DNA from 2 places in the Bradyrhizobium sp. CCBAU 51745 genome. Region 2 is predicted to be linked to the other one. Evidence: predicted binding sites of a transcription regulator. Region 2 holds the regulator's gene; the other holds the start of a gene.
The links. Region 2 encodes PhoB, which activates phosphate uptake and scavenging genes when phosphate is short. Its sites were predicted from a motif close to TGTCATNNANCTGTCAT; they were not measured.
Positions count from the first base shown of each region.

Region 1 (15,640 bases), on a different contig from region 2:
GGGATCGACGATCAGCCACCAGTGTCGTTGCGTCGCCGAAAGCTCGGGGTAGACGAACTGGATGATGTTTCGCCGCCTGGGCATCGGCGTCGGATTCAGATTTCGCCGCATATCCCACATCAGCAGTTGAACGTCGAGGTGCTGGAGCGACAGGTCGGCCTTGATCCGGCGTTGGCCCCAGATTCCAAATCCTTCGACGATGGGAGTGAGTTCACGTCCCGCCGGGGTCAGCCGATATTCATAGAGGCCAGGCTCCGAAGCCAATGCTTCCCGCGCGACAATCCCCGCCGACTCGAGATCCTTGAGCCGCTGCGATAGCAGCGCGGGCGACATCCGGGGAACACCACGTCGCAGATCATTGAAGCGCGTCGAACCGGCCATCAGCTCCCGCAGCAGCACCACAGTCCAGCGTGTACACAGAACCTCGGCGGCCATCGCGACGGGACAGAACTGCTTGTAGCTGCCAGCAGCCATGTTCTCTCTCCTGGTGGACCATTTGCGAACGTACTGCGGAATTCGCAGGGGCTTCCAGTTCAAAATCTGTACCGGCATCGATTCAGTTCGTGAACTAGTGGCGCGCAGAGGGCCCTTGCTACCTCTCAGCATGCGGATTTGGACCGCTCCACCGGGCTTGAAGGACCGCCGCGTCGCGTCGGCCGGGAGCCTCATGGCATCAACTCACAATGACAGGGTAATTGCGATGACAAGGATTTTCTGCAGGCCCAGGCTCTCCATGGCGAGCGTTGCGATGTTCGGCACGGTGTTGCTCCACTCGGGCACAGCATCCGCCGCTGTGGCCACGATCAGCCGCAGCGTTGACGTGAAGGCGGCTGCCCGGGACGTCTGGTCGCTGATCGGGCCGTTCTGCGCGATCAAGGATTGGCTGCCCCCGGTGGGTCAGTGCATCGAGGACGGCAAGGCGCCATCGACGCGCATTCTCGTCACGAAGGACGGAAAGGCCGCTTTCGTCGAGACGCAAGTCGCCCGGAATGAGGCCGAGTACAGCTACTCCTACAAGTTCCTGACGAGCCCGCTGCCCGTCTCGAACTACACCGCAACGATCAAGGTGACCGCGAAAGCCAATGGCGCTTCCACCATTACCTGGGAACGGCTCCTATACGCCCGAGCCAGGGCAGGAGAAGGCCGCGAGCGAAGCGTTGCTCGGCGTCTATGAAGCGGGCCTCGCTGAAATCCAGGCAAGATTCGCGAAATAGGTCCGAAGCTTCAGACGTTCAACAGATCAGATCAAGGAGATCGACATCATGACGATTTACAGCGGCAAATGCTTTTGCGGCGCGGTTGAAATCGAAGCGGAGGGCGCACCGGAGGCCATGGGATATTGCCATTGCTCGTCGTGCCGCTCCTGGTCGGCCGCCCCAGTGAACGCATTCACATTGTGGAAGCCGCAGAACGTGCGGGTGACCAAGGGCGCCGAATTCGTCGCCACCTACGCACAATCGGAGCTGAGCCATCGGCAATACTGCAAGGGGTGCGGGGGGCATCTCATGTGCGACCATCCGCCGCTTGGGCTCGTCGACGTCTACGCAGCCACATTGCCGACGCTGAACTTCGCGCCGGGCGTGCACGTCAATTATTCCGAGACGGTGTTGCCGATCAGGGACGGCCTGCCGAAACTGAAGGATTTTCCCGCCGAATTCGGAGGCTCAGGTGTCGCCGTTTCTGAATAGCCCCCTGGTCTGGACGTTGATCGCGCTGATCTTGTCCATGGCCGGAATCCTTCATGACCTCAGCTGAACTTCTTAACAGGAGAGCAGCCGTCTGATCGTCCGGCGATCTTTTTTCCGCGGCGTGCAGCCGCGGAAAAGAAGCCTGATTGTGAGTGGGGTGAGCGCTTGAAGTTGTTCTGCGCCAGATCGCAGAGATGCACCGACCAAAATGATGATGCCTGCAAATAAAGAAAACAGGATGCGCATCCTGCAGAGCTACTACTCAAATGTATGTTTCTCGTTCGTGATGCTCTGGTAGATTTCGCCGGAAATCAAATGGCCGACGCCGCTGACATCGCCGGGACTGCCGATATACCGCCAGCCCGTAAGTTGTTTGCCGCTGGAGACGTCCCAAAACCGAAACTCGACCTTGATGCGGCCATCGGGTTGACGGCCGATGCGGCCAACGACCAATCCCTGTGTGCTGGTTCTGCGCCAATCAGCAAATACAGGCGGCAGATCGACATTCACGTTCTTGTTCAGGAAAGCCACCTGATCAACCAATTCGACCACGCTGGTTTGTCTCAGGTCTGATGCAATGGTCCGCACGATCGTATCGGAGAGCTCGGTCTCCGAAGGGCCGCCTACGATAAAGTCAGGCAGCGCAATCCGGAGCGGCTGACTCGTTCGAATAACCGGACGCTGAAGGAAAGGATCGGCGGCCGCAGGTACGCTTATCGCAATGGCAATGGCAGCAGCGATGGTTCGAACGCGCATCAAGAATGCCCCGGAAGACAATGACCGCGAGTGGAGGTGAGCATTCGGGCGGAATTTGGGGCGCGACCGCAGAGGCTCGGAAGTCGCCGCGGGAGGGGCTCGCCTGCAGGGTGCAACCAGCTCTTGCACATCTCTTGATTTTGCGCGATTGCCGTGCTATTGGCTGCTCATGATGAAATGCTCGCGCAAAGTCAACTTCTGGAACATGACCCGCTTCGGTTGGGCCGTGGAAGGAGTCGTGCGCTAGCAATTCGACGACGACATCTCTTCCACCAGGCCCCGCCGGCATCGGACGGGGCCTTTTGTTTGGCCACGCTCCCTGCCGGCACGACAGCAGGAGCATACGATGCCACCACAACTCACGGATATCTCACCCGGAATTGAGGGAGAGGCCGCAAGGCGCGGCCTCACGCTCTCGATCGTCCAGGCAAAGAGCGCGATCGACCAGGCGTTAGCGGAGCGCCTCAAGGCGTCTGCCTCGGCGCTGGATGGCGCTTTGCCGGATGCTGCCGGACCAACGGCCGCACCAAGGCCAAGCCTCCTCGGTCTGCTCAAGCGAGCCTGGCTTGCGTTTCTGGCGCGGCGCCAGAATCCGCAGGTCGCCTTGCAAGATCTGAGCGACAGGGAGCTGATGGATATCGGCCTGACGCGCGGCGAGGTCGACTATCTCTCGCCACAACGCGCCATCGACAAGTTGAGGGATAGCACGATGTATCTATGGAGCGGCCGTGGGATGTAAATGACCATGCCGCGCTAAGATAAGAGAAGGACTGATATCATGGTCTCAAACGCGGTCATTTCTCAGGCGGATTGTGAAATCCGACGATTGACTGTCGATGATCTGGATTGTCTCCGCGAGATTCGCGCGGAGGCAATTCGGGCGCATCCTCAGACGTTTGGATCTCCTGAAGAGGACGAAGGCGGCGATGTGATGATGGCGGCCTATCGCCAATGGCTCGGCGAGACGATCCTCGGCGCGTTTGGATGTGAGGGTCTGATCGGAGTGGCGGGCTTCTATGTCTCGCGATACAGGAAATCGCAGCATAGGGGACATATCTTCTCGGTCTATGTGCGGGAGAACGAACGCGGCAAGGGTGTCGGAGATCGGCTCGTCAAGGAGCTTCTTGCCCAAGCCGAGGCGCGTGTCGAGCAGGTGCACCTTGCCGTGGGATCGACGGCGGTTGCTGCCATCAAGACTTATCAGCGAAATGGTTTCGAGATCTATGGCACCGATCCCAGTGTCATTCGCATCGGTGATACCACCTATGACCATTACCTGATGATGAGGAAATTCAGCACTAGCGCCGGCCCCGACAGCCCGGCTTCCATTGGGGCCTGACGCACCAGGCCCCACAGGGAAATGACCGCGCTGCGGCCGTTCCGTCCGATCCCGCTCTGAGGCGCTAGGCACGGGTCATTTTTTCGCGGGGGCCGCCTGCCTAAACCCGTTTGCACTGCCTGTTTTTCCACGGCAATATGCCGGCAAAACAACCATAGGACGGGACAAGACAATGGCAGCCCCCATCAAATTCGGCGTCGGCCAAAGCGTGCTGCGCAAGGAGGACGACGCGCTGATCCGCGGCAAGGGCCGCTATACCGACGATTACACGCCGCAGGCCGCGCTGCGCTGCCTGGTGCTGCGCTCGCCGCATGCACACGCCAAGTTCACCGTCGATGCGAGCCGCGCCCGGACGCTGCCTGGGGTCGCACTGATTCTCACCGCGGCCGAGGTCGGCGATCTCGGCAATCTGCCCTGCCTCTTCAATCTGGAGACCGATCCGTTCACCGGCCCGCCTTACCCGATCCTGGCCAAGGACGAGGTGCGGCATGTCGGCGATGCCGTCGCTTTCGTGGTTGCCGAGACCATCGACCAGGCCCGCGACGCGATCGAGGCCATCGACGTCAAATGGAGCCCGCTGCCGGCGGTGACCGGCGTCGTCAACGCCGTCAAGAAAGGCGCGCCGCAGGTCTGGCCGGACAAGCCGGGCAATGTGCTGTTCGACGTCTCGATCGGCGACAAGAAAGCGACTGAAGCCGCCTTCGCCAAGGCGCATACGGTTGCCGAAATCTCGATCGTCAATCCGCGCGTGGTTGCAAGCTTCATGGAGACGCGCGCGGCGGTCTGCGAATACGACGCCAAGGCCGATCATCTGACCCTGACGGTCGGCAGCCAGGGCAGCCACCGTCTGCGCGACATCCTCTGCCAGAATGTGCTGAACATCCCCACCGACAAGATGCGGGTGATCTGTCCCGATGTCGGCGGCGGCTTTGGCACCAAGCTGTTCCCGTACCGCGAATACGCCCTCATGGCCGTCGCCGCGCGCAAGCTGAAGAAGGCCGTCAAATGGTCGGCCGATCGCTCCGAGCATTTCATGGGCGATGCGCAGGGCCGCGACAACGTCACCACCGCCAAGATGGCGCTGACTGAAGACGGCAAGTTCCTGGCGATGGATTGCGACCTGATGGGCGACATGGGCGCGTATCTGTCGACCTTCGGGCCCTATATCCCGCATGGCGGCGCCGGCATGCTGCCGGGCCTTTACGACATCCAGGCCTTCCACTGCCGGGTGCGCACCATCTTCACCCACAGCGTGCCGGTCGATGCCTATCGTGGCGCGGGCCGGCCTGAGGCCGCCTACGTCATCGAACGCCTGGTCGATGCCTGTGCGCGCAAGCTCGAGATGACGCCGGATGCGATCCGTCGCAAGAACTTCATCCCGCCGAAGGCGTTGCCCTACAAGACCGCGACCGGCAAGGTCTACGACTCAGGCGATTTCGCCGCGCATCTGAAGCGCGCGATGGAAATCGGCGAGTGGAAGGAATTCGGAAAACGCGCCAAGGCGGCGAAGAAGCACGGGCTGATCCGCGGCATTGGCCTTGCGAGCTATGTCGAGATCTGCGGCGTGATGGGCGAGGAGACCGCCAATGTGCGGCTCGACCCCAATGGCGACGTCACCGTCCTGATCGGCACGCAGTCGAGCGGGCAGGGCCACCAGACCGCCTATGCGCAGATCGTCGCCGAGCAGTTCGGCGTTGCGCCGGAGCGCGTCCACGTCCGCCAGGGCGACACGGCAGAGATCGCCACGGGCCTCGGCACCGGCGGCTCGGCCTCGATTCCATCAGGCGGCGTCAGCGTCGAGCGCGCCACGCGCGAACTCGGGCAAAAGCTCAAGGAGATCGCGGCGCAGGCGCTGGAAGCCAGCCCCGGTGACCTCGAGATCACCGACGGCATCATCAGGATCGCCGGTACCGACCGCTCGATCTCGTTCGCGGATCTCGCCAAGCGGCCCGGCGTCGATCCGTCGAAGCTGAATGGCAGCGCGACCTTCGCCAGCGCAGACGGCACCTACCCGAACGGCACGCATCTGGCGGAGGTCGAGATCGATCCGGCCACCGGCATCATCAGAATCGTCAACTACGTGATCGTCGACGATTTCGGCAAGACGCTGAATCCGCTGCTGCTGGCGGGCCAGGTGCATGGCGGCGCCATGCAGGGCATCGGCCAGGCGCTGATGGAGCAGGTGGTCTATGGCGCGACCGATGGCCAGCTCATCACCGCGACTTACATGGACTACGCGCTGCCGCGCGCGGCTGACGGCCCGTCCTTCGTGTTCGAGACCCACAACATTCCCTGCACGACCAATCCGATGGGTGTGAAGGGCGCGGGCGAGGCCGGCGCGATCGGGTCCTGCCCGGCCGTCGTCAACGCCATCGTCGATGCGCTCTGGCGCGAATACAAGATCGATCACATCGACATGCCGGCCACGCCGGAGCGGGTGTGGATCGCGATCAACGAGCACCACCGCCGCCACAGCCTGTAAGGCGTGGCGCCCGGCTCGCGGTGGGAATAATCGCCCGCGGCCGGGTTCTAACCATCAATGGCCTGTTCCCCCAACCGACTTGCGAGCCGGAGAAGAAGACTCATGAAACGAATGTTTGTTGTCGCGGGCGCCCTGTTTCTGGGTGCAGGCGCCGTGATGGCGCAGCAGGAGGTCGCCGTCCAGCAGGACAATCTGATGCGCTCGCAGGCCAAGAGCATGTACGGCGTGATCCTCAAGATGGCGAAGGGCGACATTCCCTACAACCAGAAGCAAGTCGACGAGGCAATCGCCAGCCTGGAGGCGGACGTCGCCAAGATTGCCAAGACCTTCGAGGTCAATCCCAAGCAGGACGTGGTCAACGCCACCTATGGTTCGTCGCCAAAGGTGTGGCAGCAGAAGGCTGATTTCGAATCAAAAATCCCGCCGGTGCAGAAGGCGATCGCCGACGTCAAGGGCAAGATCCACAATGTCGCCAGCCTCAAGGCGGCCTACACCACCATCAACGACCGCTGCAATGATTGCCACGAGACGTATCGGCTGAAGCTGAAGTAAGGCGACGTAGGTTGCGTCAACGATAGCTACAAACTCAGTGCATCGCCCGCCTTGTGCGCGCTTGCGCACTGGGGCGGGCGATCCAGTACGCCGCGACGGTGCAGGGAACGTTTGACGTCTCTGGAATACTGGATTCCCCGCCTTCGCGGGGGATGACAGCCGTGAGTGCCGCAAATTCTCCTCCCACGCCCTGACGGATCGCCGTCGGAAGGACTATGTTTGGTCGCGCCGCCGCGGCGTTGATGCCTGACGCTATCGAGAGTCGCGCCGCGGGCGGCGATCGCAGGCAACAGCGAGACAGGCCATGGCAAAACCGTTCCCGTCGAAAACCCATATCGGCAACCATATGCTGCATCCGGAAACGCTGATGCTGACCTATGGCTATGATCCGCAGCTGTCGGAAGGCGCCATCAAGCCGCCGGTGTTCCTGACCTCGACCTTCGTGTTCAAAACGGCCGAGGACGGGCAGGACTTCTTCGACTACGTCGCCGGCCGGCGCGAGCCGCCGGAGGGGATGGGCGCCGGGCTCGTCTATTCGCGCTTCAACCATCCCAACAGCGAGATTGTCGAGGACAGGCTCGCGGTCTATGAGCGCACCGAGAGCTGCGCGCTGTTCTCCTCGGGCATGGCGGCGATCTCGACGACGATTTTGGCGTTCGTCCGCCCGGGCGATGTCATTCTCCACTCGCAGCCGCTCTATGGCGGCACCGAAACCCTGCTGACGAACACGCTGTCGCGCTTCTCGATCGGCGCGGTCGGCTTTGCCGACGGCGTCGATGAGGCGGTGGTCAACCAGGCCGCGGAAGAGGCCATGCGTCGAGGGCGGGTTTCGATGATCCTGGTCGAGACGCCGGCCAACCCGACCAATGGGCTCGTCGACATCGCGCTGATGCGCCGCGTCGCCGACAGCATCGGCAAGGCCCAGGGCTACACGCCGATCATCGCCTGCGACAACACGCTGCTCGGCCCGGTGTTTCAGCGGCCGATCGAGCACGGCGCCGACATCTCGCTGTACTCGCTGACCAAATATGTCGGCGGCCATTCCGATCTGATCGCGGGCGCAGCGCTCGGCACCAAGGCGGTGATGAAGGGCATCAAGGCGCTGCGCGGTGCCATCGGCACCCAGCTCGATCCGCATTCCTGCTGGATGATCAACCGCTCGCTCGAGACCCTCAGCCTGCGCATGGAGAAGGCCAACAGCAATGCGCGCCTCGTCGCGGATTTCCTGCGCGATCACGCCAAGGTGGCGAAGGTTCATTATCTCGGCCATCACGAGGAGACCTCGCCCTCGGGGCGCGTGTTCGCGCGGCAATGCTCAGGCGCGGGATCGACGTTCTCGTTCGACATCGTCGGCGGCCAGGCGGCGGCGGAGAAGTTTCTCAACGGCTTGCAGATCCTCAAGCTCGCGGTCAGCCTCGGCGGCACGGAATCGCTGGCGAGCCTGCCGGCGACGATGACTCATTCCGGCGTTCCCGCCGATATCCGCCGCAAGATCGGCGTGCTCGATTGCACCATCCGCCTGTCGATCGGCATCGAAAATCCGTCCGATCTGATCGCCGATCTCGAGCATGCGCTGAGTGCGGCTTGAGTGCACGGGCATCACCTGTCGTTTCGGAATCAAAAAGGCCGGACGCTCGCGCCCGGCCTTCAACGATGAGGTCGTGATGATCTCTACTTCGTCACCTGGCCGCGGATTTCGCCGCCCGGGTTGGCGGCGGTGTGAATGTTGACATAGAGCTTGCCGGACAGGAGATCGGAGGCCTGCGCGTCGGTCAGCGTCGCCGAACCTTCGGCCGGGCTGTTGGCGATGCCCGGGATCGGGATCGCGACGCCGGCGTTCTTGCCGACCTCGGCGGGGCCGTGGAAATGAGCGGCAGTGGCGGGGCCGGAGAGGCCGGAATAGGTCACCTTCCAGGACAGCTTTTTCGTTGGGGCGTCATAGTCGATATCGGCGGTGCCGGTGCCACTGGTGGTGGTGGCGGGCACTTCGGACTTGCCGTCCAGTGTCGCCTTCAGCTTCTCCGCGCTGGCCGGGCCTGCGAATGCGACGGCGGCTCCGAGTGCCAGCGTGGCAAAAAGCGCTTTGTTCATGGGTCTCTCCCTGTTGACGCCTGATTGCTGTCACCTTGCAAACAGTGCGACTGCGATTTTATTCCCGGATTACAGTCACACCATCTAAATTATTCGTGGCTGGAGCTGCGGCGGGATGACCCGTAAATACGCTTGAGCTCAATGGGATTCTTCATGCTGCGACGAACAATTTACGTTACTTTGATCGCTGCTGTCGCAGCCTTTGCCGTCTATTGGTGGCTGACCGCGCCGAGCGCCTCGGCGCTGCCGGCGCCGACGCGCAAGCCTGATCTCGCCAATGGGCAGGAGTTGTTCAATGCGGGCGGCTGCTCCTCCTGCCATGCCGTGCCCAACCAGCCGGATCGCTTGAAGCTCGGCGGCGGCCTCGCGCTGGGCTCGCCGTTCGGGACGTTCTATGCGCCGAACATTTCGCCTGACCCCACCGACGGCATCGGCCGCTGGAGCGAGGCTGATTTCGTCAATGCGGTGATGCGCGGCATTTCGCCCGAGGGCAGGCACTACTTCCCGGCATTTCCCTACACGTCCTATCATCTTGCTGACGTCGACGACGTCCGCGATCTCTTTGCCTATCTGAAGACGCTGCCGCCGGTCTCGGGTCGCGTGCGCGACCACGAACTGCCGTTTCCCTTCAATATCCGCCGCAATGTCGGCATCTGGAAATTGCTGTTCATGGATCTCAGGCCGTTCGTGCCTGACGCAACGCGCTCCGCGCAGTGGAATCGCGGCGCCTACCTCGTGAATGGTTTTGGCCATTGCGCCGAATGCCACAGCCCGCGCAATGTTCTCGGCGGCGTCATCAGCTCGCAGCGCTTTGCCGGCGGTCCCAATCCCGAAGGCGAGGGCTGGGTGCCGAACATCACGCAGAAGGGCTTAGGTGACTGGAGCGAGAAGGATATCGCCGACTTCCTCGAGACCGGCGACATGCCCGAGGGTGACAGCGCATCGGGCGCGATGCGGCCGGTGATCAAGAACCTCGCGCAGTTGCAGCCGGAGGATCGCGCCGCGATGGCGGCGTACCTGAAGTCGCTGCCTCCGGTCGATGGCCCGACGCCGCCCAAGCGCAAGGAGGACGGCGGCTGAGCGCGTCCGGTTAAAGCGCGATGAGATCGGGTTGAATCGTCATGGCGCTTTAGCTCTTTGTTTGAGCATGATCTCCGCGCAAACGCGCTCCGCTGATGTCGCGAGGGAAAACCGCTTCACACTTTTCCGGATCATGCTCTAGCCGGTGCCGAACGCCTTGAAGGTGATGATGGTGAGCGTGTCCTGGATGCCGGGCAGCACCTGCACCTTCTCGTTCACGAAGTGGCCGATGTCGGTGTCCTTGTCGACATAGAACTTCACCAGCAAATCGTATTGGCCGGCGGTGGAGTAGATCTCGGAGGCGATCTCGGCTTCGGCGAGCGCATTGGCCACCGTGTAGGACTGACCAAGCTTGCATTTGATCTGGACAAAGAAAGGAACCATTGCAGTCAACTCCGAAGACATGTCTTGGCGGCTAATAGGCCAAAACCGGCGCGATTTAGCAAGCGGGCCGGCCGACCGCCAGAGAGCCGTCCGGGGTTTACGACGCCACCACCGCTGCTGCGAAGGCATCCCTGAGCCGCTGGGCCAGTTCGGCCTTGCGATAGGGCTTGGTCAGGACCACGGCCTCAGCCTGCGCGCGGCCCTGCTCGACCAGGGTCTCCAGCGCATAGCCCGAGGTGAACAGCACCGGCAGGCCGGGCCTGATACGCCGGGCCTGCTCGGCGAGCTCCCAGCCGCTCATGCCGCCGGGCATGACGATGTCAGTGAACAGCATGTCGATGCCGGGATCCGCGCGCAGCCGGTGCAAGGCCTCCTTGCCATTGACGGCGGCGACGACGCGATAGCCCAGCGCCTCCACCCGCTGGATCACCGAGGAGCGTACGAACGGATCGTCCTCCGCGATCAGGATGGTCTCACGGCCGCGCGGCGCAGCCTCGTCAGTCTCGAGCATGTCGGCCAGCGATTGTCCGCCGCCGGGGCGGGGCAGGTAGATCCGGACCGTCGTCCCCAGGCCCCGTTCGCTATAGATCGAGACATGGCCGTCGGATTGCTTGGCAAAGCCATAGACCATGCTCAGCCCGAGGCCGGAACCCTTGCCGACCTCCTTGGTGGTGAAGAACGGCTCGAACGCGCGCTCGATGACCTCAGGCGCCATGCCTTCGCCGTCGTCGGTGACCGAGATCAGCGCATAGCTTCCGGATGCGACCTCCGGGTGAAGGGCGCGATAGTCGTCGTCGATCACGGCGATCTCCGTGCTCAGCGTCAGATGTCCGCCTGACGGCATCGCGTCCTGCGCGTTGAGCGCAAGGTTCAGCACGGCGGATTCGAGCTGGGCGCGGTCCGCAAAGGCCTGGATGGTGCCGGGACCGAACGTCGTCCTGATCTCGATGTTCTCGCGCAAGGTGCGCTGGAGCAGTTTCAGCATGGACAGGATCAGCTCGCCGCAATCGATCGCGCGCGGCTGGAGCAATTGGCGGCGGCTGAACGCCAGCAGCCGCTGCGTCAGCTCCGCACCGCGTTCGCCTGATTCGCAGATGTCGTCGGCAAATTGCCGCAGATCGGGCCGCGCCTTGAGCTGCTCGCTGAGATGCTCGGCGTTGCCGATGATGACGGTGAGGAGATTGTTGAAGTCGTGGGCGATGCCGCCCGAGAGCTGGCCGACCGTCTCCATCTTCTGTGCCTGCTGGAGCTGCTGCTCGGTGAGCTTGCGCGTGGTCAGATCGTGGATGATGCCGACGTGGATCAGCTCGCCATCCTGCCATGCCTGGCCCACCGAGAGGTTCATCGGAAACGTCGAGCCATCCTTGCGCAGGCCGACGGCTTCGCCGGTTGCGAAACGCCGCGCATGAGCTGCGGAGGAGGGCCTTTCCTCATTGGACATCAGCATGCCGATGTCGCAATTCATGATCTCGTCAGCGCGATAGCCGAACAACCGCTCGCAGGCAGGGTTGAACAGCAGAATGCGGGCTTGCGCGTCGAACAGGATGACGCCGTCGACCGCAGTCTCGACGACAGCGGTGAGTCGCGTCATGCTTTCGCGCATCGCGCGCTGGGCGTCCCCCACCTGTTTGAGCAGCAGCGCCGCGTCCCGGCTCTTGATCTCTTCCTCCTCGAGCGCGGCCTGGACCTTTTGCAGGTCGAACGGGGACGGGATCGTCAGGATCTTCGGCAGCAGCGGCCATAGTGCACCGGCGGTGAAGATGGAGGCCGCGGCCGTGACCGCCTTGACCATGCCCTCAATGCCGTAGATCGGAACCCAGAGCGTGTAGATCGACAGCACATGCGTCAGGCCGCAGGCCATGATGAAGATCGCGAACGCCCAGTAGACCCAGCCGAACTGGAGGTCGCGCCGCTTGGTGACGAGAATGGTGAGGGCGAACGGGATCGAGAAATAGGCGGCGGCGATGATGGCGTCGGAGGCGACGTGGAGCCAGATCAGCTCGGGCTCCCACAACAGGCAGATGCCGTGCGGTGAAAGCGTCGACGAATCGAGCAGACGTTGAAAAAAGGCCCACATGATTTCTTCCCGAGAGGATTGCGGCCGAAGCCGGACCGCAATTTGGCGTCGCTGAACGAATCCACTCACTAACGTGTCATTCGCACAGTCGGGCGCCAAGGCCGGGCGATGCCGTGGTCATATTTTCTCAGGATATGCACGCCTACGGGACGACAATCCCGCGCAGCACCGGCTCCGCCTGATTCGCCGGCTTGCTGGGGCTGCGCCGGCGCGCTAGGACAGGCGATGGCCAATGTCCTTTTCGAGCAGGAATATCCTGCGATGACGACGCCCGTGGCGCTCACCATTGCCGGCTCGGATTCGAGCGGCGGGGCCGGGATTCAGGCCGACCTGAAGACCTTTGCTGCGCTCGGCGTCTACGGCGCATCCGCAATCACGGCGCTCACGGCACAGAACACCAAGGGCGTCACCGGCATTCACGCGGTGCCGGCAGCGTTCGTCACAGCGCAGATCGATGCCGTGTTTTCCGATCTCGATGTCGCCGCGGTGAAGATCGGCATGGTGGCGCAGGCCGCGAGCATCGATGCGATCGCTGCTGCGCTGGCGCGCTGGAAGCCTCGCCATGTCGTGCTCGATCCCGTGATGGTCGCAACATCAGGCGACCGCCTGCTCGCCGCAGAGGCCGTCACGGCGTTGCGCGCGAAACTGATGCCGCTCGCATCCGTGATCACGCCCAATTTGCCGGAGGCGGCCGCGCTGCTCGAAGAACCGATCGCGCGAAGCGAGGCCGAGATCGAAAGCCAGGGACGCCGCCTGCTGTCTGTTGGCTGCCGCGCGGTTCTGATCAAGGGCGGGCACGGCGAGGGCGCGGAGAGCACCGATTATCTCGTCGCTGCGGACACCACGCTGGCGCTCGCCGCACCGCGCGTCGCCACCCGCAACACCCACGGCACCGGCTGTTCGCTGTCGTCAGCGGTGGCGGCGGGCCTCGCCAAGGGCGAGGATCTCGCGACGGCGGTACGCAACGCCAAAGGCTGGATCAGCGCGGCGATCGGGTCTGCCGACCGTTTCAGCGTCGGTCATGGCCACGGGCCGATCCATCATTTCCACAAGTTTTACTGACGCCGGCGTCCTGCTGGCGCCGTCCGTACCGATATTAACCAATGAGGCCGGGGGGGCCGCGGTCTTGCGGGCCATCATCGGCTGATCATGTCGCCTGATTGTCGCATGTGACTGATATTCGCGAGGAGGGCGAGGCAAGGTTCGATTCGTATCTGAGGGGCCTCAAGGGTTCAATCGGTCATCCCCCTGTCACGGGACACGGTTACAGGCTGGCGCATGGGAAGTTACGATGTGAGTGACGAGAGCCCGGAGCGGCGCTTTCGCACGTTGTTCATCTCCGACGTTCATCTCGGAGCCCGCGGCTCTCAAGCCGATCTTTTGCTGGACTTCCTGCGCTACCATGATGCCGATACGATTTATCTCGTCGGCGACATCGTCGACGGCTGGGCGCTGAAATCGAGCTGGCACTGGCCGCAATCGCATAACGACCTGGTGCAGAAGCTGCTGCGCAAGGCGCGCAAGGGCGCCAAGATCATTTACGTGCCCGGCAATCACGACGAGTTCCTGCGCAACTATTACGGCACGCATTTCGGCGGCATCGACGTCGTCGAGAACACGGTGCACACCGGCGTAGACGGCAAGCGCTATCTCGTCATCCACGGCGACATCTTCGACCTCGTGGTGCAGAACGCGCGTTGGCTCGCCCATCTCGGCGACAAGGCCTACGACTTCGCGATCCAGATGAATCGCTTCGTCAACTTCTTCCGCCGCCTGTTCGGCGTGCCCTATTGGTCGCTGTCGCAATGGGCCAAGCAGAAGGTCAAGAACGCGGTCAATTATATCGGCGCGTTCGAGCAGGCGCTCTCGGCCGAAGCGCGGCGCCATGACGCCGACGGCGTGATCTGCGGCCACATCCACTATGCCGTGATCCGCGACGAGAACGGCATTCGCTACATGAACTGCGGCGACTGGGTCGAAAGCTGCACCGCGCTGGTCGAGCATGACGACGGCCATTTCGAGATCATCACCTGGGCGGATCATCTGCAGAAACCCGCACAAGTGCCGCAAGTGGCAGCAAGGGCAGCTTGATGCGCATCCTGGTCGCGACCGATGCCTGGCACCCGCAAGTCAACGGTGTGGTTCGGACGCTGACCAAGCTCGCTGACGCCGCCAAATCGCTCGACGCCGAGTTCATGTTCCTGACGCCGCAATCATTCCGCACCTTCGCGATGCCGAGCTATCGCGACGTTCGGCTGGCAATGCCGCGCCCGGCCCGCATTGCAAAGCTGATCGAGGACGCCCGGCCCGACAGCATCCATATCGCGACGGAGGGGCCGATCGGCCTGATGGTCCGCCGCTATTGCGGCCAGCGCAAGCTGCCATTCACGACCAGCTTCCATACCCGCTTTCCTGAATATGTCCGCGCCCGCGTGCCGGTGCCGGCTTCGCTGATCTGGCGGGCGCTGCGCCGATTCCACAGCCCGAGCCGGGCCGTGATGGCGGCGACGCCGGCGCTGGCCCGGGAACTCGGCGAGCGCGGTTTCGACAATGTCGTGCTGTGGCCGCGCGGCGTCGACACCCGCCTGTTCCATCCTCGCGCTGTCGATCTTTGCCTGCCGGCGCCGATATTCCTCTCGGTCGGCCGCGTCGCGGTGGAGAAGAATCTCGAAGCGTTCCTCGATCTCGATCTGCCCGGCACCAAGGTGATCGTCGGTGACGGCCCGGCGCGCAACGCGTTGGAGGAGGCCTATCCCGAGGCGATTTTCCTCGGGGAAAAGCACGGCGAGGAACTGGCCGACATCTATGCGGCGGCTGACGTGTTCGTGTTTTCGAGCAAGACCGATACGTTCGGCCTGGTCCTGCTCGAGGCGCTGGCGAGCGGCCTGCCGGTCGCGGCCTTCCCGGTCAAGGGTCCGCGCGACGTCATCGGCGATGCGCCGGTCGGCGCGCTGGACCATGATTTGCGCAACGCCTGTTTTGCCGCACTCGACATCTCCAGGCAGGCCTGCGTCGAATTCGCCGCCGCCTACACCTGGGAGGCCTCGGCGCGGGCCTTTATCGACAGCATCCGCGCCGCCGGCGCCGTGTTGCCGGGCCGGGACAGGGCGGAACAGCCGCGCTTCGTGGCCTAGATTCTTGTTTTGACGCGTTTTCTTCAGGCGAACCGGTCCCCACTTCGCTCGAAAACG
Region 1 is NZ_LBJP01000080.1:60,079-75,718, reverse strand. It holds gene XH98_RS21840 (winged helix-turn-helix transcriptional regulator) at 1-474, opposite strand, end outside; gene XH98_RS21835 (SRPBCC family protein) at 749-1,174, shown strand; gene XH98_RS21830 (GFA family protein) at 1,263-1,688, shown strand; gene XH98_RS21825 (hypothetical protein) at 1,947-2,444, opposite strand; gene XH98_RS21820 (DUF1127 domain-containing protein) at 2,791-3,183, shown strand; gene XH98_RS21815 (GNAT family N-acetyltransferase) at 3,223-3,783, shown strand; gene XH98_RS21810 (xanthine dehydrogenase family protein molybdopterin-binding subunit) at 3,956-6,265, shown strand; gene XH98_RS21805 (cytochrome c) at 6,368-6,817, shown strand; gene XH98_RS21800 (cystathionine gamma-synthase family protein) at 7,122-8,405, shown strand; gene XH98_RS21795 (CHRD domain-containing protein) at 8,489-8,908, opposite strand; gene XH98_RS21790 (c-type cytochrome) at 9,062-9,988, shown strand; gene XH98_RS21785 (Lrp/AsnC ligand binding domain-containing protein) at 10,127-10,372, opposite strand; gene XH98_RS21780 (PAS domain S-box protein) at 10,470-12,449, opposite strand; gene thiD (bifunctional hydroxymethylpyrimidine kinase/phosphomethylpyrimidine kinase) at 12,711-13,511, shown strand; gene XH98_RS21770 (UDP-2,3-diacylglucosamine diphosphatase) at 13,728-14,540, shown strand; gene XH98_RS21765 (glycosyltransferase family 4 protein) at 14,540-15,583, shown strand.
Region 1: XH98_RS21770 (UDP-2,3-diacylglucosamine diphosphatase) is a predicted target of PhoB. The motif match lies at 13,688-13,704, and genes of this name have one in related genera.

Region 2 (15,640 bases):
GGTCTCGCGCAGCCAGCCTGCGGCCTGATCCGTGCTCCAAAAATGCAGTAACTGACTGACCGGCAGGGGGATTGCCGCAGCAACAGGTTAGTGCTTGACATTAATACGTACGTACGTATTATTTCACGCATGCCTAAGCCATCGCTCAAAGACGCCATCCTCGACGCCGGCCTCAAGGTCATGTTCCGGACCGGCTATCACGGCACCAGCGTGCGCGACGTCACCGCTGCGGCGGGCGCGCCGCAGGGATCCTTCACCAATCATTTCCGCTCCAAGGAGGCCTTCGCTTCCGAAGTGCTCGACCGCTATTTCGATGTCACCCGCGGCCTGGTCGCCGAAGCGCTCGAGGACACTTCGCTGACGCCGCGCGCGCGCCTGCGGCGCTATCTCGACATCATCACCGGAAGGCTCGAGGCCGACGGCTATGGTCGCGGCTGCCTGATCGGCGATCTCAGCCTTGAGGCGTCGGGCAGCAGCGAACTGCTGCGCGCGCGTCTCTCAGCGATCTTTGCCGAATGGCGCACCCCGTTCGCCGCCTGCATCAGGGATGCGCAAGAGCGCGGCGAGATCGCCTCCGATTTCGAGCCCGATGAGCTTGCCGACTTCCTGCTCGCGTCCTGGCAGGGCGCAATCCTGCGCATGAAAGTCGACCGCAATCCCAAGGCGCTCGAACGCTTCAAGACCATCGCATTCCAAACCGTGTTCAAGGAGCCGACATGACCAAGCCGATCGACATCGAGATTCGCAAAGCGTCCGTCCTCGGAAGCCACATGGCCTATCGCGAGACCGGCGCGGACAGCGCGCCCGTCGCGCTGTTCCTCCACGGCAATCCGACCTCCTCGCATATCTGGCGCAATATCCTGCCGCTGGTGTCCCCGGTCGCGCATTGCATCGCCCCCGACAACATTGGCTTCGGTCAGTCCGGCAAGCCCGATATCGCCTACCGCTTCTTCGATCTTGTCCGCTATCTCGATGCCTTCATCGAAGCGCGCGGTATCAAATCGGCCTATCTCGTCGCGCAGGACTGGGGCACGGCGCTCGCATTTCATCTCGCCGCGCGCCGGCCGGATTTCGTGCGCGGCCTCGCCTTCATGGAATTCATCCGTCCAATGCCGACCTGGCAGGATTTCCACCACACCGAGGTCGCGGAAGAGCAGGACCATGCCGAGGCGGCACGCGCGGTCTTCCGCAAATTCAGGACGCCAGGTGAGGGCGAAGCGATGATCCTCGAGGCAAATGCGTTCGTCGAGCGCGTCCTGCCCGGCGGCGTCGTGCGCAAGCTGAGCGACGCGGAGATGGCACCCTATCGTGCGCCATTCCCGACGCCGGAGAGTCGCCGTCCCGTGCTTGCGCTTCCACGCGAATTGCCGATCGCGGGCGAGCCAGCCGACGTCTATGCGGCGCTTGAATCCGCGCACGCGGCGCTGGCCGCGTCGTCCTATCCCAAGCTTCTGTTCACGGGTGAGCCCGGAGCTCTGGTCGCACCGGAATTTGCCGCGCGGTTTGCGGCCTCGTTGAAGAACTGCGCGCTGGTTCGCCTCGGCGGCGGGCTGCACTTCCTTCAGGAGGATCACCCCGAGGCGATTGGCCGCTCTGTCGCCGGCTGGATCGCCGGCATCGAAGCGATGCGCCCGCAACTTGCAGCCTGAGGGCAACGCTACTTCTGCGCAACATGCTCGTCGCGGCTGCCTTGGCGGGGCGGCCGCGATGACGTCTGTGATGTCGCAGTGCAACGCGATGACCAGGAGCGAGGCGTCGGCCACATCATCGTGTGCCGCGCAGCCCTGCCGACGCAGCGGCCCCTCTTTTAACGGGCGCACGCGGTCCATAGATTGATTTCGACTTAAAGCGCGACGGAACATTGTCCGGTCGAAATCATCAAAACTTCACGGCGACTGCGCAGATTGCCATGGAGATTCGCCTCAAGCCTTGCCGCCGAAAGCGCCAAACCGTGCATCATCAGCTCGCAAGCCTGCCTAAAATATTGAAGGCACGTGATTTTGTTCACATTGGCGAATTCCACTCCGCCCCGAAACGCGCTAGTGGAGGGACGGGGGGCATGCGCGAGGCCAAAGCCGGCGGCGAGGGTTCGTTGAGTGCTCGTTCGTTGAGTGCCTGTGCGTCGTCCGCCTGTTCGCCGGCCACCCTGGCCGCTGAAGTGTTGTTCGAGGTCTAGATGCTGGAAGCCATACGCAGGACGATGACGTTGCTGCGCCAGAAGCAAATCCTGCATAAGCTTGGAGTTGTGATCAGCGTCGCGGTCATCGGCATCGCTTGCTATGTGCTCTACCACATGCTGCGCGGCATCGACGCGAACGAGGTGATCGAGGCGATCAAGAGCACCGAGCCGCGCCAGATTGCGATGGCCGCGCTGTTCGTCGCCGCGGGCTATTTCACCCTGACCTTCTACGATCTGTTTGCCGTGCGCGCGATCGGCCAATCCCACGTACCCTATCGCATCAACGCGCTCGCGGCCTTCACCAGCTATTCGATCGGCCACAATGTCGGCGCCAGCGTCTTCACCGGCGGCGCCGTGCGCTATCGCATCTATTCGGCCTATGGCCTCAACGCGATCGACGTCGCGAAAATCTGCTTCCTGGCCGGCCTCACTTTCTGGCTCGGCAATGCCGCCGTGCTCGGCCTCGGCATCTCCTATCATCCGGAGGCGGCGGCCTCGATCGACCAGCTGCCGCCCTGGTTGAACCGCACCGTCGCGATGATGATCATCGTGGCGCTGGTCGCTTACGTGGTCTGGGTCTGGACCCAGCCGCGGGTGGTCGGGCGCGGCCCCTGGACCGTGGTGCTGCCGGGCGGCCCGCTGACGCTGCTGCAGATCGCCATCGGCATCATCGATCTCGGCTTCTGTGCGCTTGCCATGTACGTGCTGGTGCCCGACGAGCCCAATCTCGGCTTCGTCGTGGTCGCCGTCATCTTCGTCTCGGCGACGCTGCTTGGCTTCGCCAGCCATTCTCCCGGCGGCTTAGGGGTCTTCGACGCCGCCATGCTTGTCGGCCTCTGGCAGATGGACCGTGAGGAGCTGCTCGGCGGCATGCTGCTGTTCCGGGTCCTCTATTATCTGTCCCCTTTCGTCATCTCTGTAATCTTGCTGACGTTTCGGGAGGTTATCATCGGCGCCCGATCGAAACGCCTGCAGCAGGCGGCGCTCAAGCTCGATCCAGGTCCACCGCCTGAAGCCGCTTATGTGAGAAAGCGTAGCGATAGCGGTGGCGTCTGACCGGCGCAGAGCGAACCCAAGGAGAAGCCCGGCCCGATGGCGATCGACGCTCCCTCGTCTCCCACGGTGCAGCCTTGGTCCGACCGGCTGCGACACTCGACCATCGTCCTGATCGCTGCGGCACTGGCGCTGTCGGTCGTAGTCTCGCTCGGCGAGGTGTCGGTGGTGCATGCCGTCGCCGTGTTTGTCTGTATCGCGGCTGCGGCACTGATCCCTTGGCGGCTGCATGATACCGCCGCCTCGCGCGAGGACGTCAGGCGCGTCAATCCGGTGGAAAGCGCCGCGGTGGCTGCGGTCGTCGCCGGCATGCCGGATCCGGCGGTGCTGCTCGACCGCGCCGGCCGGGTCATCCATCTCAATGCGGCCGCCGCGCAGCTCGCGCCGGCGCTGCGCAAGAACGAACTCGCCCAGTTCGCGCTGCGCTCGCCCGAGATCATCACGGCGCTGCGCGAGTCCATTGCCACCACCGAGCCGCGGCGCGCGACCTATCTCGACCATGTGCCTGTCGATCGCTGGATGGAGCTGATCATCACCCCGGTGCCGGTGCCGACCAATTTCGGCGGCGCCGACAAATGCATGCTGATGACCTTCCACGACCAGACCCCGCTGCGCCGGGTCGAGGAGATGCGCGCCGACTTCGTCGCCAATGCCAGCCATGAGTTGCGAACGCCACTGGCCGCGCTGTCCGGCTTCATCGACACGCTCCAGGGCCAGGCCAAGGACGATCCGAAGGCGCGCGAGCGCTTCCTCGGTATCATGCACAACCAGGCGACGCGCATGGCGCGCCTGATCGACGACCTTTTGTCGCTGTCGCGGGTCGAGCTGTCGGCCCATGTGCGGCCCGACACTCTGGTCGATCTCTTGCCGATCATCCTCCAGGTCGCCGACGGGCTCGAGCCGCTGGCGCGCGAGCGTCAGGTCGAGGTCGAGACCCATTTGCCTGACGGCCCGGTCATGATCGCCGGTGACCGCGAGGAGCTGCTCCGCCTGTTCGAAAACCTGATCGAAAACGCGCTCAAATATGGCGCCTCCGGTGGACGCGTCATCGTCTCGCTGACGCTGCCGGCGCCCGCCGATGCAACTCAGGAAATCCGGGTCATGGTGCGGGATTTCGGCCCCGGCATCGCGCCGGAGCACCTGCCGCGCCTGACCGAGCGGTTCTACCGGGTTGACGTCGGCGACAGCCGCTCGCAGGGCGGCACGGGGCTCGGATTATCGCTGGTGAAACATATTCTTAACCGTCACCGGGGCCGTCTTTTGATCGAAAGCGTGCCCAAGCAGGGTGCGACTTTCACCGCCTGTTTTCCCCAGGCCAGGACTTTGGTTTAGGCAATAAAGCCACGTGGTTTCAATCGTTTAGCGCTGTCATCCGACTGTCACGAAACCTTCGTAAAAGCTCAGCCGACCGCTCCTAAAGGGGCGGCGCGGGAGCGCGATCGGGCGCGGATGGCGCTTCGCTCCCCTGTATGGAGACCAGCATGAATTTCCTCAAAACGATCGTCGCTGCCGGCTTGGTCGCCGCAACGACGACGGCGGCGTTCGCTGCCGACATCACCGGCGCAGGTGCGACGTTCCCGTTCCCGATCTATTCGAAGTGGGCTGATGCCTACAAGAAGGAGACCGGCAACGGTCTGAACTACCAGTCGATCGGTTCCGGCGGCGGCATCAAGCAGATTCAGGCCAAGACCGTGACCTTCGGTGCCACCGACATGCCGCTCAAGGCCGAGCAGCTCGAGAAGGACGGCCTTGCCCAGTGGCCGATGGTGATGGGCGCCATCGTTCCGGTCGTCAACCTCGAAGGCGTCAAGCCTGGCGAGATGGTGTTCGACGGCGAGACGCTCGCCAACATCTATCTCGGCAAGATCACCAAGTGGGACGACGGCGCGATCAAGAAGCTCAATCCGAACGTGAAGCTGCCGTCGGAGGCGATCACCGTGGTTCGCCGCTCGGACGGTTCGGGCACCACCTTCAATTTCACCAACTATCTCTCCAAGGTCAGCGCGGACTGGAAGAGCAAGGTCGGTGAGGGCACCGCGGTCGAATGGCCGGTTGGCGTCGGCGCCAAGGGCAACGAAGGCGTTTCGGGCAACATCGGCCAGACCAAGAATTCGATCGGCTATGTCGAGTACGCCTACGCCAAGCAAAACAAGCTGACCTACACCAAGATGGTCAATAAGGGTGGCAAGACCGTTGAGCCCGCCACCGAGGCCTTCCAGGCGGCCGCCGCCAATGCCGACTGGTCCAAGGCGCCCGGCTACTACGTCATTCTGACCGACCAGCCCGGCGACAAGTCCTGGCCGATCACGGCGGCGACCTTCATCCTCATGCACAAGGATGCCACCGACAAGGCGGCCTCGCAGGAAGCCATCAAGTTCTTCCGCTGGGCCTTCAAGAACGGCGCCAAGGCAGCCGAGGAGCTCGATTACATCCCTATGCCGGACAGCGTCGTCCAGCAGATCGAGAAGACCTGGTCTGCCGAGATCAAGAGCTAAAGCTCTGAAGTCCGACGCTCGTGCCCCGTCATTCCGGGGCGCGAGCGTGGCGAGCGAACCCGGAATCTCGAAATTCCGGGTCTGGTCCTTCGGACCATCCCGGAATGACGCGGGACAAATCGTCGACAAGACCGCTCCTTATCGGCGGCATGCAGATAGCGTAATACAGGGGATCGGCGTGGCAGAAATGGCTGTTCAGAGCGATGTAATCGACGACGCTGGCCCTTATGATCGCGCCAAGGCCTTGAGCGCGTTCAAGCTCGGCGATGTCACCTTTTACTGGATCACGCGGCTTTCCGCGATCTCGGTGCTCCTCATCCTTGGCGGCATCATCCTGTCGCTGATCGTCGGTGCCTTCCCGGCGATGAAGGAATACGGCTTTGCGTTCCTGTGGACGCAGCGCTGGGCGCCGTCGGCCGATCCGCCCGTGCTCGGCGCGCTGGGACCGATGTACGGCACGCTTGTCACCTCCTTCATCGCGATGCTGATCGCCATTCCCGTCGGTCTCGGCATCGCGATCTTCCTGACCGAGCTCTGCCCGCAATGGCTGCGCCGCCCGATCGGCATGGCGGTGGAGCTGCTCGCCGGCATTCCCTCGATCATCTACGGAATGTGGGGCTTCTTCGTGCTGGGGCCGTTCCTGGCCAACACCTTCCAGCCCTTCATGATCAAGATCTTCGACGGCGTCCCGGTGCTGGGCGCGGTCTTCGCAGGTCCCCCGTCCTATCTCAGCCTGTTCAATGCCGCGCTGATCCTGGCGATCATGGTGCTGCCTTTCATCACCTCGATCTCGGTCGACGTGTTCAAGACCGTGCCGCCGGTGCTGAAAGAGGCCGCCTACGGCGTCGGCTGCACCACCTGGGAAGTGGTGCGCAGCGTCGTGATCCCCTACACCCGTGTCGGCGTCATCGGCGGTGTCATGCTGGCCTTGGGCCGTGCGCTCGGCGAGACCATGGCGGTGACCTTCATCATCGGCAACTCGTTCCGCATCTCGTCATCGATCTTCGCGCCTGGCACCACGATCTCGGCGGCGATCGCATCGGAGTTCGCCGAGAGCGACGGCCTGCACCAGTCCGGCCTGATCCTGCTCGGCCTGTTGCTGTTCGTGCTGACGTTCTTCGTGCTCGCCGCCGCCCGGCTGATGCTGCTGCGTCTGGAAACGAAGGCGGGGAAGTAACATGAACCCGATCTATGTACGCCGCCGCCGCAAGGACATCATCGTCCGAGGGCTCTGCGTTGGCGCCGCCGCCGTCGGCGTCACCTGGCTCGCGCTGATCCTGCTCACGCTGCTCTACAACGGCATTGCCGGCCTCAACCTCGACCTGTTCGTCGCCGATACCCCGCCGCCGGGCTCGACCGAAGGCGGCCTGCGCAACGCCATCGTCGGCTCACTGATCATGACCGTGATCGGCGTCGGCATCGGCGCGCCGCTCGGCCTGTTCGCCGGCACCTATCTCGCCGAGTACGGCCGTAACGACAAGCTGACCTCGGTGATCCGCTTCATCAACGACATCCTGCTGTCGGCGCCCTCGATCATCATCGGCCTGTTCATCTACGGCGCGGTGGTGGTGCCGATGCGCGGCTTCTCGGCGATCGCAGGCTCGCTCGCGCTCGCCGTCATCGTGATCCCGGTGGTGCTGCGCACGACCGAGGACATGCTGCTGCTGGTGCCGAACGCGCTGCGCGAGGCCGCCTCCGCGCTCGGCCTGCCGCGCTCGCTGGTGATCAAGCGGATCGCCTATCGTGCGGCCCGCTCCGGCCTCATCACCGGCGTGCTGCTCGCCACCGCCCGCGTCGCCGGCGAAACCGCGCCGCTGCTCTTCACCGCGCTGTCGAACCAGTTCTTCAGCCTCGGCCTGAACAAGACCATGGCGAACCTGCCCGTCACCATCAACAATTTCGTCCAGAGCCCTTACGCCTATTGGAAGCAGCTCGCCTGGAGCGGTGCGCTGTTGATCACGCTCACCGTGCTTGCCCTGAACATTGGCGCCCGCATCCTCGGTGCCGAGAGGACCGCAAAATGACCGACTTGTCCGTATCCGTGAGCTCCAACGCGCACCTCGCCTCGCAGCAGCCGCTGCCGGAAGCTCCGGCCAAGGTGACGGTGCGCAACCTCAACTTCTATTACGGCGAGCACCAGGCGTTGAAGAACATCAATCTGACGCTCGGCACCAACCGCGTCACCGCCTTCATCGGCCCGTCCGGTTGCGGCAAGTCGACCCTGTTGCGCATCTTCAACCGGATGTATGACCTCTATCCGGGCCAACGCGTCACCGGTCAGCTGATGCTGGACCAGACCAACATCCTCGACCCCAAGCTGGATCTCAACCTGCTGCGCGCCCGCGTCGGCATGGTGTTCCAGAAGCCGACGCCGTTCCCGATGACGATCTACGAGAACATCGCCTTCGGCATCCGCCTCTATGAGAAGATCTCGAAGTCCGAGATGGACGACCGCGTCGAGAAGGCGCTGCGCGGCGGCGCGCTGTGGAACGAGGTCAAGGACAAGCTCAACGCCTCCGGCCTGTCGCTCTCGGGCGGCCAGCAGCAGCGCCTCTGCATCGCCCGCACCGTCGCGGTGCGGCCTGAAGTGATCCTGTTCGACGAACCCTGCTCGGCGCTCGATCCGATCTCGACCGCCAAGGTCGAGGAGCTGATCCAGGAACTGTCCGAGAACTACACCATCGCGATCGTCACCCACAACATGCAGCAGGCGGCCCGCGTCTCCGACAAGACCGCCTTCATGTATCTCGGCGAGCTGATCGAGTTCGACGACACCAGCAAGATCTTCACGTCGCCGTCGGACCGGCGCACGCAGGATTACATCACCGGCCGGTTCGGCTGAGGAGACAGGACATGGCTTCCGAACATACCGCAAAAGCCTTCGACACCGACCTTCAGGAGCTCACCCGCCTGGTCGCCGAGATGGGCGGCATCGCCGAGCGCATGATCGTCGATTCCGTCGATGCGCTGATCCGCCGCGACGTCGCGCTGGGCCAGCGCGTCGTCACCATCGATGCCGAGCTCGACGCGCTGCAGAAGAAGATCGAGGAGCGCGCCGTGCTGACCATCGCGCGCCGCCAGCCGATGGCGGTGGACTTGCGCGAAATCGTCGGCGCCATGCGGGTTGCGACCGACCTCGAGCGCATCGGCGACCTCGCCAAGAACATGGGCAAGCGCGTCGCGGCGCTGGAGACGGATTTCCATCCGCTCAAGCTGTTCCGCGGCCTCGAGCACATGACCGACCTCGTGCAGCAGCAGGTCAAGTCGGTGCTGGACGCCTATGCCGCGCACGATCTGCCGGCAGCGATGGCGGTGTGGAAGGGCGACGAGGAAGTCGATGCCATCTGCACCTCGCTGTTCCGCGAGCTCCTAACCTACATGATGGAGGATCCGCGCAACATCTCGTTCTGCATCCATCTGATGTTCTGCGCCAAGAACATCGAGCGGATCGGCGACCACGCCACCAACATCGCCGAGACCGTGTTCTACATGATCGAAGGCCAGGCCATCACCGACAAGCGGCCGAAGGGCGACATGACGACGTTCGCCACGACGGTCCCGAACACCTGATTACGCAAGGAGCGACGAGCCCATGGGCGCACGCATTATGGTGGTTGAGGACGAGGAAGCTCTGACCGAGCTTCTCCGCTACAACCTCGAAGGCGACGGCTATGACGTGGAGACGGTGATGCGCGGCGACGACGCCGACACCCGCCTCAAGGAGCACATCCCCGATCTGATCGTGCTCGACTGGATGTTGCCGGGCCTGTCCGGGATCGAGCTGTGCCGCCGGTTGCGGACGCGATCCGACACCAAGCAGCTGCCGATCATCATGCTCACCGCGCGCGGCGAGGAGAGCGAGCGTGTCAGGGGCCTTGCCACAGGCGCCGACGATTACATCGTCAAGCCGTTCTCGGTGCCCGAGCTGCTCGCGCGGGTGAAGGGCCTGCTGCGGCGCGCCAGCCCCGAGCGGCTCGCGACCGTGCTCGCCTTCGGCGACATCGAGCTCGATCGCGAGAAGCGCCGCGTGGCGCGCTCGGGCCGGCCGATCGATCTCGGACCGACCGAATATCGCCTGCTGGAGTTCTTCCTGGAGCATCCCGGCCGGGTGTTCTCGCGCGAGCAGTTGCTCGACAGCGTCTGGGGCCGCGACATCTATATCGACGAACGCACCGTCGATGTGCATATCGGCCGCCTGCGCAAGCTGCTCAATCTCGGCCGCGAGCAGGACCCGATCCGCACCGTCCGCGGCGCGGGCTACGCGCTCGACGATCGCTTCGCGAAGGCTGAGCAGACCTCAAGCTAAGCTGCCCGCCAGCAAACAAAAAAAAGCGCGCCAGGTGGCGCGCTTTTTTTCGTCCCGGCCTGTACCGCGACGATGTCGTCTGAACCAAGTACTCAGCGCGTGCCCGGCTTCGCCGGCGCCCGCCGGCGATCCGCCGCCGGCTGATACGCCACGCGCGAGTGCTGGGCGCAGTAGGGCAGGCCGGAGAGCGCCTTGCCGCCGCAGAAGAAGAAATCCGGGCTTGAGGGATCGCCGACCGGCCAGTGGCAGGTAGCCTCGTTCAATTCGAGCAACGAGAGCCGCTGGCTCATCGGCACAACGTTGTCGTAGGTAACAGGTTCAGCCTCGACCTCGATCTCGAAAGCCTGCGCCAGCGCGGTGTTGCCGCGCGCGATGGGGCGGCTCACCCGCATCATGTGCTGTGCGGGACGCGCCTTGCGCGGCCGCGGAGCTGCTGATGAGGGGCTCTTGGCGCGGCCGGACAGGCCGAGCCTGTGCACCTTGCCGATTACGGCGTTGCGGGTCACGTTTCCAAGCTCAGCGGCGATCTGGCTGGCCGAAAGTCCGGCCTCCCAGAGCTTTTTCAGCTGCTCGACGCGATCATCTGACCAGGTCAAAACCGTCATTGCATCCTTTCCTTCGCCGGCGCCAGCCATCTGTGGGGCCTCACGACGAATGCCTAAGCTTCGAAAAACCCGTGCCGCCAGAATCCCTTAAGGCTCGCCGGGCGCGCCAGATGCGCCCGAACGTTTACGCCGGTACATGAGGACTTTTGGGATCAGAACCGCTGCACGAGATGTCGTATCTGACAAGCCAAACGCTACAATATGCCGTGACTCACGCGCAAGAGTCCGCCGACTCGCTTCCACATGTTCCGTGGCGAAAATCCCGCAAAATCGCCACCGCAAGACTACGGATTCAGCGTTTCGCGAGGCTTTCCGGGCGGCATTGACACCCGTATTGCCAAGCATAAGATAGTCGCACGTGCCGCCCTTAAAAGGCGGCACGTTTCGTTTTCCGGGCCAAATGACGCGCTGCGCCATGCGTGTTCAGGCCGTCCGAAACATCCGAAGTGACCACCAAAGAGATCGTCATGACCAACAGCGCAGCGCCGCATTTGCTCCCCGTTTTCGCCAGGGCCGATATCGGTTTTGAGCGCGGTGAAGGCGTCTGGTTGATCGCAACCAATGGCGATCGCTATCTCGATTTCACCTCGGGCGTCGCGGTCAACGCACTCGGCCATGCCCATCCGGCGCTGGTCAAGGCGCTGCAGGAGCAGGCCACGAAACTCTGGCACATGTCGAACCTGTTCCAGAGCCCTGACGGCGAGAAGCTCGCTGCGCGTCTTTGCAATGAGAGCTTTGCCGACTTCGTGTTCTTCTGTAATTCCGGCGCCGAGGCGCTGGAGGGCGTGATCAAGCTGGTCCGCCATCATCACTTCTCCAAGGGCCATCCGGAGCGCTATCGCATCATCACCTTCGAGGGCGCCTTCCACGGCCGCACGCTCGCGACGCTGGCCGCGACGGGATCGGCAAAATATCTCGAAGGCTTCGGTCCGCCGATGGACGGCTTCGACCAGATCCCGCATGGCGACATCGAGGCCGTGAAGAAGGCGATCGGCCCGCATACCGCCGGCATCCTGATCGAGCCGATCCAGGGCGAGGGCGGTGTGCGTCCGGCGACATCAGCCTTCCTCAAGGCGCTCCGCCAGCTCTGCGACGAGAAAGGCTTGCTGCTGGCCTTCGACGAGGTGCAGACCGGCATGGGCCGCACCGGCGATCTCTTCGCCCATCGCCGCACCGGCGTCACACCCGACGCGATGTCGCTGGCGAAAGCGCTCGGCGGCGGTTTTCCGATCGGTGCGATCCTGGCGACTGCAGATGCGGCCGCCGGCATGGGCCCCGGCTCGCACGGCTCGACCTTCGGCGGCAATCCGCTGGCGATCGCGGCCGCGAACGCCGTGCTCGACGTCATGCTCAAGCCCGGCTTCTTCGACCACGTGCAGAAGATGTCGCTGCTGCTCAAGCAGAAGCTCGCCTCCGTGATCGACCGTCATCCCGATATCGTCAGCGAAATCCGCGGTGAGGGGCTTTTGATCGGCATCAAGGCCGTGGTGCCATCAGGCGATCTGGTCGCAGCCTTGCGCAACGAGAAGCTGCTTACCGTCGGCGCCGGCGACAATGTCGTGCGCTTCCTGCCGCCCTTGATCGTCACCGAGGCGGAAATCGAGGAGAGCATCGTCAGGCTCGAGCGCGCCTGCACGGCGCTGTCAGGCAACAAGCGGGCGGCAAGCTGATGAGCAAGGCACCCAAGCACTTCCTCGATATCAACGAGCTGCCGCTGTCGGAGCTCAAGAGCATGCTCGCGGCCTCCTCCGCCATGAAGGCGAAGCAGAAGGCGCATCAGCCGGTGCGGCCGCTCGAAGGCAAGACGCTGGCGATGATCTTCGAGCGTCCGTCGACCCGCACGCGCGTCTCGTTCGACGTCGCCATGCGCCAGCTCGGCGGCGAGCCCATCATGCTCACCGGTGCCGAGATGCAGCTCGGCCGCGGCGAGACCATTGCCGACACCGCGCGCGTGCTGTCGCGCTATGTCGACGCCATCATGATCCGCATCCTCAATCACGAGGCGCTGCTGGAGCTCGCGGCGAACGCGACCGTGCCCGTCATCAACGGCCTGACGCGGCGCTCACATCCGTGCCAGGTGATGGCCGACCTCATGACCTATGAGGAGCATCGCGGCCCGATCGAGGGCCGCACCGTGGCCTGGACCGGCGACGACAACAACGTGCTGGCGTCCTGGGCCCATGCCGCCGAACGCTTCAAGTTCAAGCTCAATGTCGCAACGCCGCCGGAGCTTGCTCCGAAGAAGGTGATGCGCGACTTCATCAAGGCGACGGGCGCGTCGATCGTGCTCGGCACCGATCCCGAGGCCGCCGTGAAGGGCGCAGATTGCGTCGTCACCGACACCTGGGTGTCGATGGGCGACAAGGAAGGTGAGCACCGTCACAACGTGCTCAAGCCCTACCAGGTCAATGCCAAGCTGATGTCGCTGGCCAAGCCCGATGCGCTGTTCATGCACTGCCTGCCCGCCCATCGCGGCGAGGAGGTCACCGACGAGGTGATCGACGGTCCGCAGTCAGTGGTGTTCGACGAGGCCGAAAACCGCCTGCACGCGCAGAAGGGCATTTTGGCCTGGTGTTTTGACGCGGTGAAGTAGGCTCACTTGTAGCCCGGATGGAGCGCAGCGAAATCCGGGCTTCTCAACGCGGAAAGACTTCCCCGGATTGCGCTGCGCTCCATCCGGGCTACGCGCCCCGCCATTCTGAGCACCGAATGCGGGGGCCCTTCCATTTCCGCCCTCCGACCCCAGATAAAGCGCCATGGTTTCCCAATCCCCCGACATGAAAACCAGGCCCGAAAGCCCGGTTCGCGCGCCTTCCGCAGTTCCCGTCGATGACGCCGTGCTGCCCTACGAGGTCGATGCGCTCGATGTGCGCGGCCGTCTGGTGCGGCTTGGCCCGGCGCTCGACGACATCCTGACCAAGCATGATTATCCCGCACCGGTCGGCAAGTTGCTCGGCGAAGCCATCGTGCTGACGACGCTGCTCGGCTCGGCGCTCAAATTCGAGGGCCGCTTCATCCTGCAGGCCCAGACCGACGGGCCGGTGTCATTCCTGGTGGTCGACTATCAGGCGCCCGATCGCCTGCGCGCCTATGCGCGCTTCGATGCCGAGCGCCTCGGTGATGCCAAGGAACCTGGAATGAATTCCGGCACGCTGCTCGGCCGCGGTCATCTCGCCATGACCATCGACCAGGGGCCCGATATGAGCCGTTACCAGGGCCTTGTCGCGCTCGACGGCGGCAGCCTGGAAGACGCCGCCCACGAATATTTCCTGCGCTCCGAGCAGATCCCGACGCGCGTGCGCCTTGCGGTCGGCGAGGAGTGGCGCTCGAGCGACGGCGGCAAGCACCGCTGGCGCGCCGGCGGCATGCTGATGCAGTTTTTGCCAAAGGCGCCGGAGCGCGCGCGGCAGGCCGATCTGCATCCCGGCGATGCGCCCGAGGGCCTTGAGGCTCACAGCGTCGCCGAAGACGATGCCTGGGTCGAGGCGCGCTCGCTGATCGAGACCGTCGAGGACGTCGAGTTGATCGATCCCGATCTCTCCGGTGAACGGCTGCTCTACCGCCTGTTCCACGAGCGCGGCGTGCGCGTGTTCAATCCGCTGGTCCTGAAAGCGCAATGCTCCTGCTCGCGCAACGCGGTCGCGTCCATGCTGAAGAGCTTCTCGCCTGACGATCGCAGCGCCATGGTCAAGGACGACAAGGTCGTCGTGACCTGCGAGTTCTGTAGCTCGGTGTACGAGTTCACGCCGGATGAAGCGGGCGTGGAAGACGCGTAACGAGCTCTTGTAGGGTGGGCAAAGGCGCTCTTGCGCCGTGCCCACGGATCTCCCGATGACAACGAAAGACGTGGGCACGGTGCTTTGCGCCTTTGCCCACCCTACGGCACTGTCACCCGCCTCTAGTTCAACACCCGCTTGTTGTCGGGGCTGTCCAGCGAGAACGTCGGCACGTCGATCTCGAAGCGCTCGCCGGTTTCGCTCACCATCAGGTAGCGGCCGGTCATGAAGCCGGAGGCGGTGGAGAGTGGCACGCCCGAGGTGTATTCGAAGCGTTCGCCGGGGGCGAGCACGGGCTGCTCGCCGATCACGCCCTCGCCCTTGACCTCCTGCTGCCGCCCGGTGGCATCGGTGATGATCCAGTGCCGCGTCTTGAGCTGCACGGTTTCGTCGCCCGAATTGGTGATCACGATGGTGTAGGACCAAAAATACCGCGAGCGGTCGGCCGAGGACTGTTCCGGAACAAAGTTCGGCTCGACGGTCACTTCGATCTGGCGGGTCACGGCGCGGTACATGGCTGCCATCATAACGAAAACCCGGCCAGGAACCAAACGCCGCACGCGGCCTTGGCGACATCGTCCCGCCCGAATTCACGAAGAAGTACACCCCAGATGTGATCCGGCCGCTTTGCGAGGCGGCGACCGGCCCGGTACACTCCTGAAACGTCGCGATTTGCGGAAGGGTTTTTGGGCCCCCATGACCATTGCCGATCAAGTGACGGGATCGACGATCGCGGGAACCGCAGGCGCCAAGCCCGCGGAGGCCAAACCGGTCGACGCGAAGCCGCGCGTCGCCGCGCCGGCCATCACGCTGCCTGCCATCGGCGAGCGCGAGCTCAGGCTCGATCTGTTCCGCGGCCTCGCGCTGTGGCTGATCTTCATCGACCATCTGCCGCCCAATCTGCTGACCTGGTTCACGATCCGCAATTACGGCTTCAGCGACGCCACCGAGATCTTCATCTTCATCTCGGGCTACACCGCAGCCTTCGTCTACGGCCGCGCGATGCTGGAGAGCGGTGTCGTCATCGCCACGGCGCGCGTCCTGCGGCGGGTCTGGCAAATCTATGTCGCCCACGTCTTCCTGTTCACGATCTTCCTCGCCGAAATCTCCTACGTCGCGACCAGCTTCGAGAACCCGCTCTACACCGAAGAGATGGGCATCATGGATTTTCTCAAGCAGCCCGACATCACCATCGTGCAGGCGCTTCTCTTGCGCTTCCGTCCCGT
Region 2 is NZ_LBJP01000007.1:427,151-442,790, reverse strand. It holds gene XH98_RS09360 (hypothetical protein) at 1-28, shown strand, start outside; gene XH98_RS09355 (TetR/AcrR family transcriptional regulator) at 130-720, shown strand; gene XH98_RS09350 (haloalkane dehalogenase) at 717-1,649, shown strand; gene XH98_RS09345 (hypothetical protein) at 1,910-2,176, shown strand; gene XH98_RS09340 (lysylphosphatidylglycerol synthase domain-containing protein) at 2,177-3,235, shown strand; gene XH98_RS09335 (ATP-binding protein) at 3,272-4,564, shown strand; gene pstS (phosphate ABC transporter substrate-binding protein PstS) at 4,714-5,727, shown strand; gene pstC (phosphate ABC transporter permease subunit PstC) at 5,915-6,904, shown strand; gene pstA (phosphate ABC transporter permease PstA) at 6,906-7,751, shown strand; gene pstB (phosphate ABC transporter ATP-binding protein PstB) at 7,748-8,569, shown strand; gene phoU (phosphate signaling complex protein PhoU) at 8,581-9,297, shown strand; gene phoB (phosphate regulon transcriptional regulator PhoB) at 9,320-10,033, shown strand; gene XH98_RS09300 (GcrA family cell cycle regulator) at 10,126-10,638, opposite strand; gene XH98_RS09295 (aspartate aminotransferase family protein) at 11,106-12,308, shown strand; gene argF (ornithine carbamoyltransferase) at 12,308-13,231, shown strand; gene XH98_RS09285 (Hsp33 family molecular chaperone) at 13,395-14,414, shown strand; gene apaG (Co2+/Mg2+ efflux protein ApaG) at 14,537-14,929, opposite strand; gene XH98_RS09275 (OpgC domain-containing protein) at 15,111-15,640, shown strand, end outside.